4 regions of the Pseudomonas sp. NPDC086581 genome follow, and region 1 is predicted to be linked to each of the others. Evidence: predicted binding sites of a transcription regulator. Region 1 holds the regulator's gene; each other region holds the start of a gene.
The links. Region 1 encodes sigma-54, which starts transcription at its own class of promoters, with help from an activator protein. Its sites were predicted from a motif close to ANTGGCATNNANNTTGCTNT; they were not measured.
Positions count from the first base shown of each region.

Region 2: a site for sigma-54 is predicted at 1,367-1,386, ahead of fliD (flagellar filament capping protein FliD). Genes of this name have one in related genera too.
Region 3: a site for sigma-54 is predicted at 895-914, ahead of ACIPK7_RS24465 (CmpA/NrtA family ABC transporter substrate-binding protein). Genes of this name have one in related genera too.
Region 4: a site for sigma-54 is predicted at 795-814, ahead of glnA (glutamate--ammonia ligase). Genes of this name have one in related genera too.

Region 1 covers NZ_JBIVBR010000023.1:20,255-22,419, reverse strand. Annotated here, with positions in the region: gene lptB (LPS export ABC transporter ATP-binding protein) at 1-214, shown strand, start outside; gene ACIPK7_RS29045 (RNA polymerase factor sigma-54) at 468-1,970, shown strand; gene hpf (ribosome hibernation-promoting factor, HPF/YfiA family) at 2,048-2,165, shown strand, end outside.
Region 2 covers NZ_JBIVBR010000004.1:26,799-28,963, forward strand. Annotated here, with positions in the region: gene fliD (flagellar filament capping protein FliD) at 1-1,342, opposite strand, end outside; gene flgN (flagellar protein FlgN) at 1,704-2,144, opposite strand; gene flgM (flagellar biosynthesis anti-sigma factor FlgM) at 2,141-2,165, opposite strand, start outside.
Region 3 covers NZ_JBIVBR010000013.1:145,398-147,562, reverse strand. Annotated here, with positions in the region: gene ACIPK7_RS24465 (CmpA/NrtA family ABC transporter substrate-binding protein) at 1-776, opposite strand, end outside; gene acnB (bifunctional aconitate hydratase 2/2-methylisocitrate dehydratase) at 1,172-2,165, opposite strand, start outside.
Region 4 covers NZ_JBIVBR010000010.1:301,085-303,249, reverse strand. Annotated here, with positions in the region: gene thiI (tRNA uracil 4-sulfurtransferase ThiI) at 1-580, opposite strand, end outside; gene glnA (glutamate--ammonia ligase) at 912-2,165, shown strand, end outside.

The DNA of each region.
Region 1 (2,165 bases):
CTCCGTGGGCGACATCAAGCAGATCATCCACCACCTCAAGGCCAAGGGCATCGGCGTACTGATCACCGACCACAACGTCCGCGAGACCCTGGATATCTGCGAAACGGCGTACATCGTCAACGACGGTCAGCTGATCGCCGAAGGCAGTGCCGAGAGCATCCTCGCCAACGACCTGGTGAAGGAAGTCTACCTGGGCCACGAGTTCCGTCTCTGACCCCTGCGCCGCGCCCTGCCTGGGCGCGGCAGATCCATCTCCCCTCCAAGCGTGGCGCGGCTCGTCGGCCGCTCCGCGACGCACCCGGCTGCCTGGTCTACCCTGGCGCAACCGGGTTGTAACGAAAGGTCGACAGCCCCTAGGCAAAGCGTCCAAACTCAGGCATATAATTTGCTTCCTCGCGGCACCCCGGTGTCCGTAGTCGTGGATATGGCGCGCTTCGCGCCAGCGAACAAGGTGCCTAGTTCCAGCCATGAAACCATCGCTAGTCCTCAAGATGGGCCAGCAGCTGACGATGACTCCGCAGCTGCAACAGGCCATCCGACTGCTCCAGCTTTCCACGCTGGACCTCCAACAGGAAATCCAGGAAGCCCTGGAGTCCAACCCGATGCTGGAGCGCCAGGAAGAAGGCGAGGATTTCGATAACAGCGATCCCATGGCGGACGGTGCCGAATCCGGCGCCAACGGCACCAGCAGCAGCTCCCAGGACAACTTCCAGGAAAGCACCACACCCAGCGTCGACAGCCTCGACGAGGACCAGTGGGCCGAGCGCATCCCCAACGAGCTGCCGGTCGATACCGCCTGGGAAGACATCTACCAGACCAGCGCCAGCAGCCTGCCCAGCAACGATGACGACGAGTGGGACTTCACCTCCCGCACTTCCGCCGGCGAAAGCCTGCAGAGCCATCTGCTGTGGCAGCTCAACCTCCTGCCGATGTCCGATACCGACCGCCTGATCGCCCTGAGCATCATCGACGGCATCACGGATGACGGTTACCTCGACGAGTCCCTCGACGACATCCTCGCCTCCATCGACCCGGAACTGGGCGTGGAGATGGATGAAGTGGAAGTCGTCCTGCGCCGGGTGCAGCAGCTCGAACCCGCCGGCGTCGGCGCGCGCAACCTGCGCGAATGCCTGCTCCTGCAGCTGCGCCAGATGCCGACCAAGACCTACCTGCTGGCCGAAGCCATCCGCCTGGTCAGCGACCACCTGGATCTGCTCGGCAGCCGTGACTACAGCCAGCTGATGCGGCGTATGAAGCTCAAGGAAGACGAGCTGCGCGAGACCATCGAACTGATCCAGTCGCTCCACCCGCGCCCAGGTTCCCAGATCGAATCCGGCGAAGCCGAATACGTCGTCCCGGATGTCATCGTTCGGAAGAACAACGACCGCTGGCTGGTGGAGCTGAACCAGGAAGCGGTGCCGCGCCTGCGCGTGAACTCGCAGTATGCGGGCCTCGTGCGCCGTGCCGACTCCAGCGCCGACAACACCTTCATGCGTAACCAACTGCAGGAAGCGCGCTGGTTCATCAAGAGCCTGCAGAGCCGCAACGAGACGCTGATGAAGGTGGCGACCCAGATCGTCGAGCACCAGCGCGGCTTCCTCGAATACGGCGAGGAAGCGATGAAGCCACTGGTCCTGCACGATATCGCCGAGGCGGTGGGAATGCACGAATCGACCATCTCCCGTGTCACCACGCAGAAATTCATGCACACGCCCCGTGGCATCTTCGAGCTGAAGTACTTCTTCTCCAGCCACGTCAGCACCTCCGAAGGCGGCGAGTGCTCGTCCACCGCGATTCGCGCCATCATCAAGAAACTGGTCGCGGCGGAAAGTCCGAAAAAGCCATTGAGTGACAGCAAGATCGCTGGTTTACTGGAGGCACAGGGCATTCAAGTGGCACGTCGTACCGTCGCCAAGTACCGGGAGTCCCTAGGAATCTCTCCCTCGAGCGAACGCAAGCGACTGGTGTGACGTTGATCCACGCCAAAGTGTTCCGGCGGCAGGCACCCTAACCTGCCTCTTACACACGGCAACAAGGAGAAAGCGGTATGCAAGTCAACATCAGTGGACATCAACTGGATGTGACCGACGCCCTGCGCGACTATGTCGGCGAGAAACTTGGCCGACTGGAGCGCCACTTCGACAAGATCACCAATGTTCAGGTCA
Region 2 (2,165 bases), on a different contig from region 1:
ACATCCCGCTGGTCTGGTCCATCGACTGCATGATCTGCATCATCGAGGTGTATTGCTTGAGGTAGCGCGCGTAGTAGGTGTCGTACTGTTTCTGCAGGTTGTCGTAGTCATCGTCGACGCGGCGCAGGCTGTTGTTCAGGGCGTCCTTGCGGTTCTTCATGACGCCATTGGTGCTGTTGGTGTAGACGGCGACGCCCTTGTCCAGGCTGTCGAGCAGGTTGCCCTTGCCCATGAACAGCTTGTCCAGGGACTCGGGGTCACTGGCGATGGCCTTCTCGAACCGAGTGGCGTCGAGGGTCAGCTTGCCGCTGCGGTCGGCGCTGATACCCAGGTTGATCAGGTTGGCGCCGCCAAAGGTGGTGCGGACCATCTGGTTCAGCGAATTCTCGATGGCGCGCACGCTGGAGTCGCCCGCCAGGGCGCCACGGGAGTTGCCGTTCTGGTCGCCGGCGGCGGTCAGGCTGTCGATGGTGCTGGCCAGCGCGTTGAACGCGTCGATGAAGGTCTGCACCTTCTTCTTGGTTTCGCTCTGGTCCTGCGCGACGGTCAGGCGGATGGCCTGCTCACCGGACTTCTGCGCCTGGGTGAAGGTGGCGCTGACGCCATCGATGATGTTGTCGAAGGTGTTGCTGGCGTTGGTCAGCAGCATGCCGTTCTCGCCGCCAAGGCGGACGCGGGCGTCCTGCGCCCTGGACAGTTCCTGCGGATTACCGATGGTGTTCTCGAAAGCGCTGTTGGCGCTGTCGGTGCCGCTCAGCGACAGGCTGATGGCGTTGTCCGCGCCGGACTTCTCCGCCCCCAGCACCAACGACACCTGGCCGTTGCTGCGTACCAGGGTGGCCTTCACGCCGGTGTTGTCGGTGGCCTTGTTGATCGCTGCGGCCAGCTCGTCCAGCGAGTTGCTGCCATCGCCGTCTGTGTCGATCTTGCTCAGGTCGATATCGAAGGACTTGCCGTTCTGAGTCAGGGTCAGGGTGCCCTGGGTGTCGACATCGCCGGCCTGAAGGCCGGAGAGGGACAGCTGATGGCTGGTGGCGAGCTGCTCGACGAAGAAGTCATAGCTGCCGGGCACGGCGTTCTTGTCGACCTTGGCGGTCAGGTAGCCGTCCTTGCTGGTGGTGGCGCTGTTGACCAGCATGCTGGTCTTGCTGCCGGTCACGCCCTGCAGGCTCTTCACCGCCGAGGAGAAGGTCTTGAGTGCCGACTCCAGGGAGGTCACGGCGGTCAGCTGGGACTGGTACGAGGACTTGTTGCGGTCCGCCTTGCTCAGGCCGTTCTGCACTTCGTACGTGGCCAGCTGCTGGGCCATGCTTTTGACGTAATCGGAATCTATGGTCGCCATCTGAATCCACCTCTTTGGGTCGGAAGAGCAATTACGGTGCCAACGCCGGAAGGCCCGCCATATGGGGCTTTCGGGCTGACCGGGGAGAAGCGTCACTTCCGCCCGGCGTGTTTTGGCGCGCAGCGGGAAGCGGCATTTCCGCCTGCCGGGCGCGCACCTTGATGAAGACAAAAGGCGACCGTGGGGAGGGATTCGTTAAGGGGTTTTGGCGGGGTGTTTTGCGGGTGACGGGGGAGTTGGGTGCCGTGCGGTTCGCGAGCAAGCTCGCTCCTACAAGGAAATGCCGGCGCGCTCTCCGTAGGACCGAGGGGGACGCCCAGTCCTTGCTGGCGAATAGAGCCCGTGAAGGACGAGCGCGGGATCAGTACAGCTGGCGCGAATACACCGGCTGTTCGCGCGGATCGCCCATCAGTTGGCTGAGGATGTCGTGGTGCATCGCCAGCAGCTTGCCGTTGCGCTCGTTGAGACGCTTGCACTGGGCGGTGAGCTGGCCCAGTTGCAGCCACTCCTGCTGCAATTCCTCGCGGCGCGGCGGCTTGTAGTTGGACAGCAGCGTGCGCATGCCGTCGGCGTCCATCGGCAGGTGAAAGGCGCGCAGCACACGGCTGCGGCGCTGGGCGCGGCCGGCGACGGATTCGAGCAGTGCCTGGATGTCCGGGTTCAGCGCCTCGATCTGCGCGCTGTCCCGCGCCAGCAGGTGGCGATACAGCTCCTGCAGGCGGTCGCGCAGCGTCAGGCAATCGCGACCATCCTGCTGGATGTCCTGCTCGATCACCTGCAGCAGCCGCGCGCGCTGGGTCATGCGTCGCTGCCGCGATGGTAA
Region 3 (2,165 bases), on a different contig from region 1:
GCGTTGGCTTCGATGAAGCGGCTGGCATCGAGCAGGCTCATGATCAGTGCGCGGGCGGTATTGGGATATTCCTCGACGAAGGCGCGGGTGGTGCCCAGGACCTTCTCCGGGTGGTCCGGCCAGATCTGCTGGCTGGTGGCGAGGGTGAAGCCCATCCCTTCGTCCACCGCCAGTGCGCCCCAGGGACCGCCGGCGCAGAAGCCGTCGATGCGCCCTGCTTTCAGGTGCTCGACCATCTGTGCCGGCGGCACCACCAGGCTGCGCACGTCATGCAGGGGATGGATGCCGTGGCTGGCCAGCCAGTAGTAGAGCCACATCGCATGGGTGCCGGTGGGAAAGGTGTGCGCCAGGGTGAGTTGCGCACCATTCTGGCGCACGTGGCTTTGCAGTGCCTCGGCAGAGGTCACGCCATCGCGCATCAAGGGGGCGGAGAGGTTGATCGACTGGCCATTCTGGCACAGGCCCATGAGCACGGCCATGTCGGTAGCTGGGGCGCCGCCCAGGCCAAGTTGTAGGTCGTAGATGAGCCCGTAGAGGCTTTGCGCGGCGTCCAGTTCGCCGCTGAGCAGCCGATCGCGCAGGGCGGCCCAGGAGTTTTGCCGCTGCAGGTTGAGTGTCAGGCCGTAGGGCTGGCCGAAGCCCTGGGTAGCAGCTACCACCAGAGAGGCGGAGTCAGTCAGGGCCATGAAGCCCAGGTTGAGCGCAGTCTTCTCCGGGGCATCGGAGCCGGCCACCCAGGCCAGGCTGTCGGGCAATGGGCTGGTGCTGTCGATCATCTCCACCTCTGAGCACGTGATCCATACAAAAAAGCGCCGCGCTGCCTGCCGTCAAAGGAAGGTAGCCGCGACGCCATTGTCGGGGGCGGTCCATCGTTGGGCCGCAGGTAGCAGGAGTCGAGCAAGTGCTGTGCCAGTGGCAGTGCGGAAAAAAAAGAAGCCCCGCCATGGAGGCGGGGCGCAGAGGAAGGGAGCGCACCTCTGGAGGGTTCCACAAGGGCACCTGAGCACGGATATCGGCAGGAGCCTGTCGTCCACCTTAGACCCGGTAGCCCGTGGCGCAACCGGTCAATAAGTATTAGGCCCATCGTTAGGAGAGGGCGTGAGCGCTCTATTCCGGGTCCTGGAAAAGAAAAGCCCCGCACGAGGCGGGGCTTTTCATCACGCTAGGAATCTCAGACCTGGACGGCCGGGATCTTCGCGTTGGCTGCAGCTTCGCGGAACTCGGCGATCTGGTCGAAGCTCAGGTAGCGGTAGATATCGGCAGACATGCTGTCGATGTCCTTCGCATAGGCCATGTACTCCTCGACGGTCGGCAGCTTGCCGATGATCGAAGCGACAGCGGCCAGCTCGGCGGATGCCAGGAACACGTCGGTGGCGTCGCCCAGACGGTTCGGGAAGTTACGGGTCGAAGTGGAGACCACGGTGGAACCGGTCTGTACGCGAGCCTGGTTACCCATGCACAGCGAGCAGCCCGGCATTTCCATGCGCGCGCCGGCCTTGCCGTAGATGCCGTAGTAGCCTTCTTCGGTCAGCTGGTGGGCGTCCATCTTGGTCGGCGGAGCCAGCCACAGACGGGTCGGAATGCCACCCTTGACCTTGTCCAGCAGTTTGCCGGCAGCGCGGAAGTGACCGATGTTGGTCATGCAGGAGCCGATGAAGACTTCATCGATCTTGCGGCCTTCGACACTGGACAGCAGACGGGCGTCGTCCGGGTCGTTCGGAGCGCAGAGTACCGGCTCCTTGACGTCGGCCAGGTCGATCTCGATGACCGCTGCGTACTCGGCGTCCTTGTCGGCTTCCAGCAGTTGCGGGTTGGCCAGCCAGGCTTCCATCGCTTGCGCGCGGCGCTCCAGGGTACGGGCGTCGCCGTAGCCTTCGCCGATCATCCAGCGCAGCAGGGTGATGTTGGACTTCAGGTACTCGGCGATGGCCTCTTCCGGCAGCTTGATGGTGCAACCGGCAGCCGAACGCTCGGCGGAGGCGTCGGACAGCTCGAAAGCTTGCTCGACGGTCAGGTCGTTCAGACCTTCGATCTCGAGGATGCGGCCGGAGAAGATGTTCTTCTTGCCCTTCTTCTCAACGGTCAGCAGGCCAGCCTGGATGGCGTAGTACGGGATCGCATGGACCAGGTCACGCAGGGTGATGCCCGGTTGCAGCTTGCCCTTG
Region 4 (2,165 bases), on a different contig from region 1:
CGGTGGAGTCGAAACCACCGGACATCAGCACCAGCACCTGCTCCAGCGCACCCAACGGGTAGCCACCCAGGCCATCATGCTGGGCGTGAATCACGTAGAGGCGGTCGTGGCGGATTTCCACGCGCACTTCCACTTCCGGGTTCTTCAGCGAGACGCCCGCCGCGCCGCAATGCTGGCGAAGGCCACCGCCGACGTAGCGTTCCACGTCGATGGAGGTGAAGGGGTGCTTGCCGGCGCGCTTGCAGCGCATGGAGAAGACCTTGCCCGGCAGCTTGTCACCAAAGTGGGCCTTGCACTTCTCGAGGATGTCGTCGAAATCGCCCAGCGGGTATTCGTGCACTTCCAGGAAGTGGCCGATGCCTGGCGTGCAGGTCAGGCGCTCGATCATCTCGCGCAGGACCTTGGGATCGGTGACCTTGGTCTCGACCTCGAGGTTGTCCCACTCGCCTTCGACCAGCAGCTCGGGGTCGAGGTCGCGGAGCACCGTGCGAATGTTCTTCGCCAGCTGGCGGATGAAGCGCTTGCGCACCGGCCGGCTCTTGATGGTGATTTCCTGGAAGACCTTGACGATGAGTTTCATGCGGATCGGGCGATTGCCATGGGACTGAAAAAAAGGGGCGGAATTATATCCGAAATTGCTCAAGACTTGAGCAGAAATCGAAGACTTTCTTTTTTGCGCACCAAAATGGACTGGCGCACCACGATGAAGCACCAAAGCGGTGCACTATTATTGCGCAATTCTCTGTAACACCCGCTACACCCCGTGATTTCAGGGCCCCTGCCCATTTACGGGCACTGGCACGCAACTTGCTCTCTTGTGAGGCAGGTTGCCCTGGCCGACTATGCCGGCCGGCATCACCCGATACTGGGGCACAGAAAGCTCCCAGCTCTAATCCCTCCTGGAGGACAGCATGTCGTACAAGTCGCAACAACTGATCAAAGATCATGACGTGAAGTGGGTTGACCTGCGCTTCACCGATACCAAAGGCAAGCAGCAGCACGTCACCATGCCCGCCCGCGATGCGCTGGACGACGAGTTCTTCGAAGCCGGCAAGATGTTCGATGGCTCCTCCATCGAAGGCTGGAAGGGCATCGAAGCCTCCGACATGATCCTGCTCCCGGACGACAGCACCGCCGTGCTCGACCCGTTCACCGAAGAGCCGACCCTGATCATCGTTTGCGACATCATCGAGCCGAGCACCATGCAAGGCTACGAGCGCGACCCGCGCAACATCGCCAAGCGCGCCGAGGAGTACCTGAAGTCCACCGGTATCGGTGACACCGTATTCGTCGGCCCGGAGCCGGAGTTCTTCATCTTCGACGAAGTGAAGTTCAAGTCCGATATCTCCGGCTCGATGTTCAAGATCTTCTCCGAGCAGGCTTCCTGGAACACCGACGCTGACATCGAGACCGGCAACAAAGGTCACCGTCCGGGCGTCAAGGGCGGCTACTTCCCGGTACCGCCGGTCGACCACGACCACGAAATCCGTACCGCCATGTGTAACGCCATGGAAGAAATGGGCCTGGTCATCGAAGTTCACCACCACGAAGTGGCGACTGCCGGCCAGAACGAAATCGGCGTGAAGTTCAACACCCTGGTTGCCAAGGCTGACGAAGTTCAGACCCTGAAGTACTGCATCCACAACGTAGCCGACGCCTACGGCAAGACCGTGACCTTCATGCCGAAGCCGCTGTACGGCGACAACGGCTCGGGCATGCACGTTCACATGTCCATCTCCAAGGATGGCAAGAACACCTTCGCTGGCGAAGGCTATGCCGGTCTGTCCGATACCGCTCTGTACTTCATCGGCGGCATCATCAAGCACGGCAAGGCCCTGAACGGCTTCACCAACCCGGCCACCAACTCCTACAAGCGTCTGGTTCCGGGCTTCGAAGCCCCGGTTATGCTGGCCTACTCGGCTCGCAACCGTTCCGCCTCGATCCGTATCCCGTACGTATCCAGCCCGAAAGCCCGCCGCATCGAAGCGCGCTTCCCGGACCCGGCTGCCAACCCCTACCTGTGCTTCGCCGCTCTGCTGATGGCCGGCCTGGACGGCATCCAGAACAAGATTCACCCCGGCGATGCCGCCGACAAAAACCTGTACGACCTGCCGCCGGAAGAGGCGAAGGAAATCCCGCAGGTTTGCGGCAGCCTGAAAGAGGCG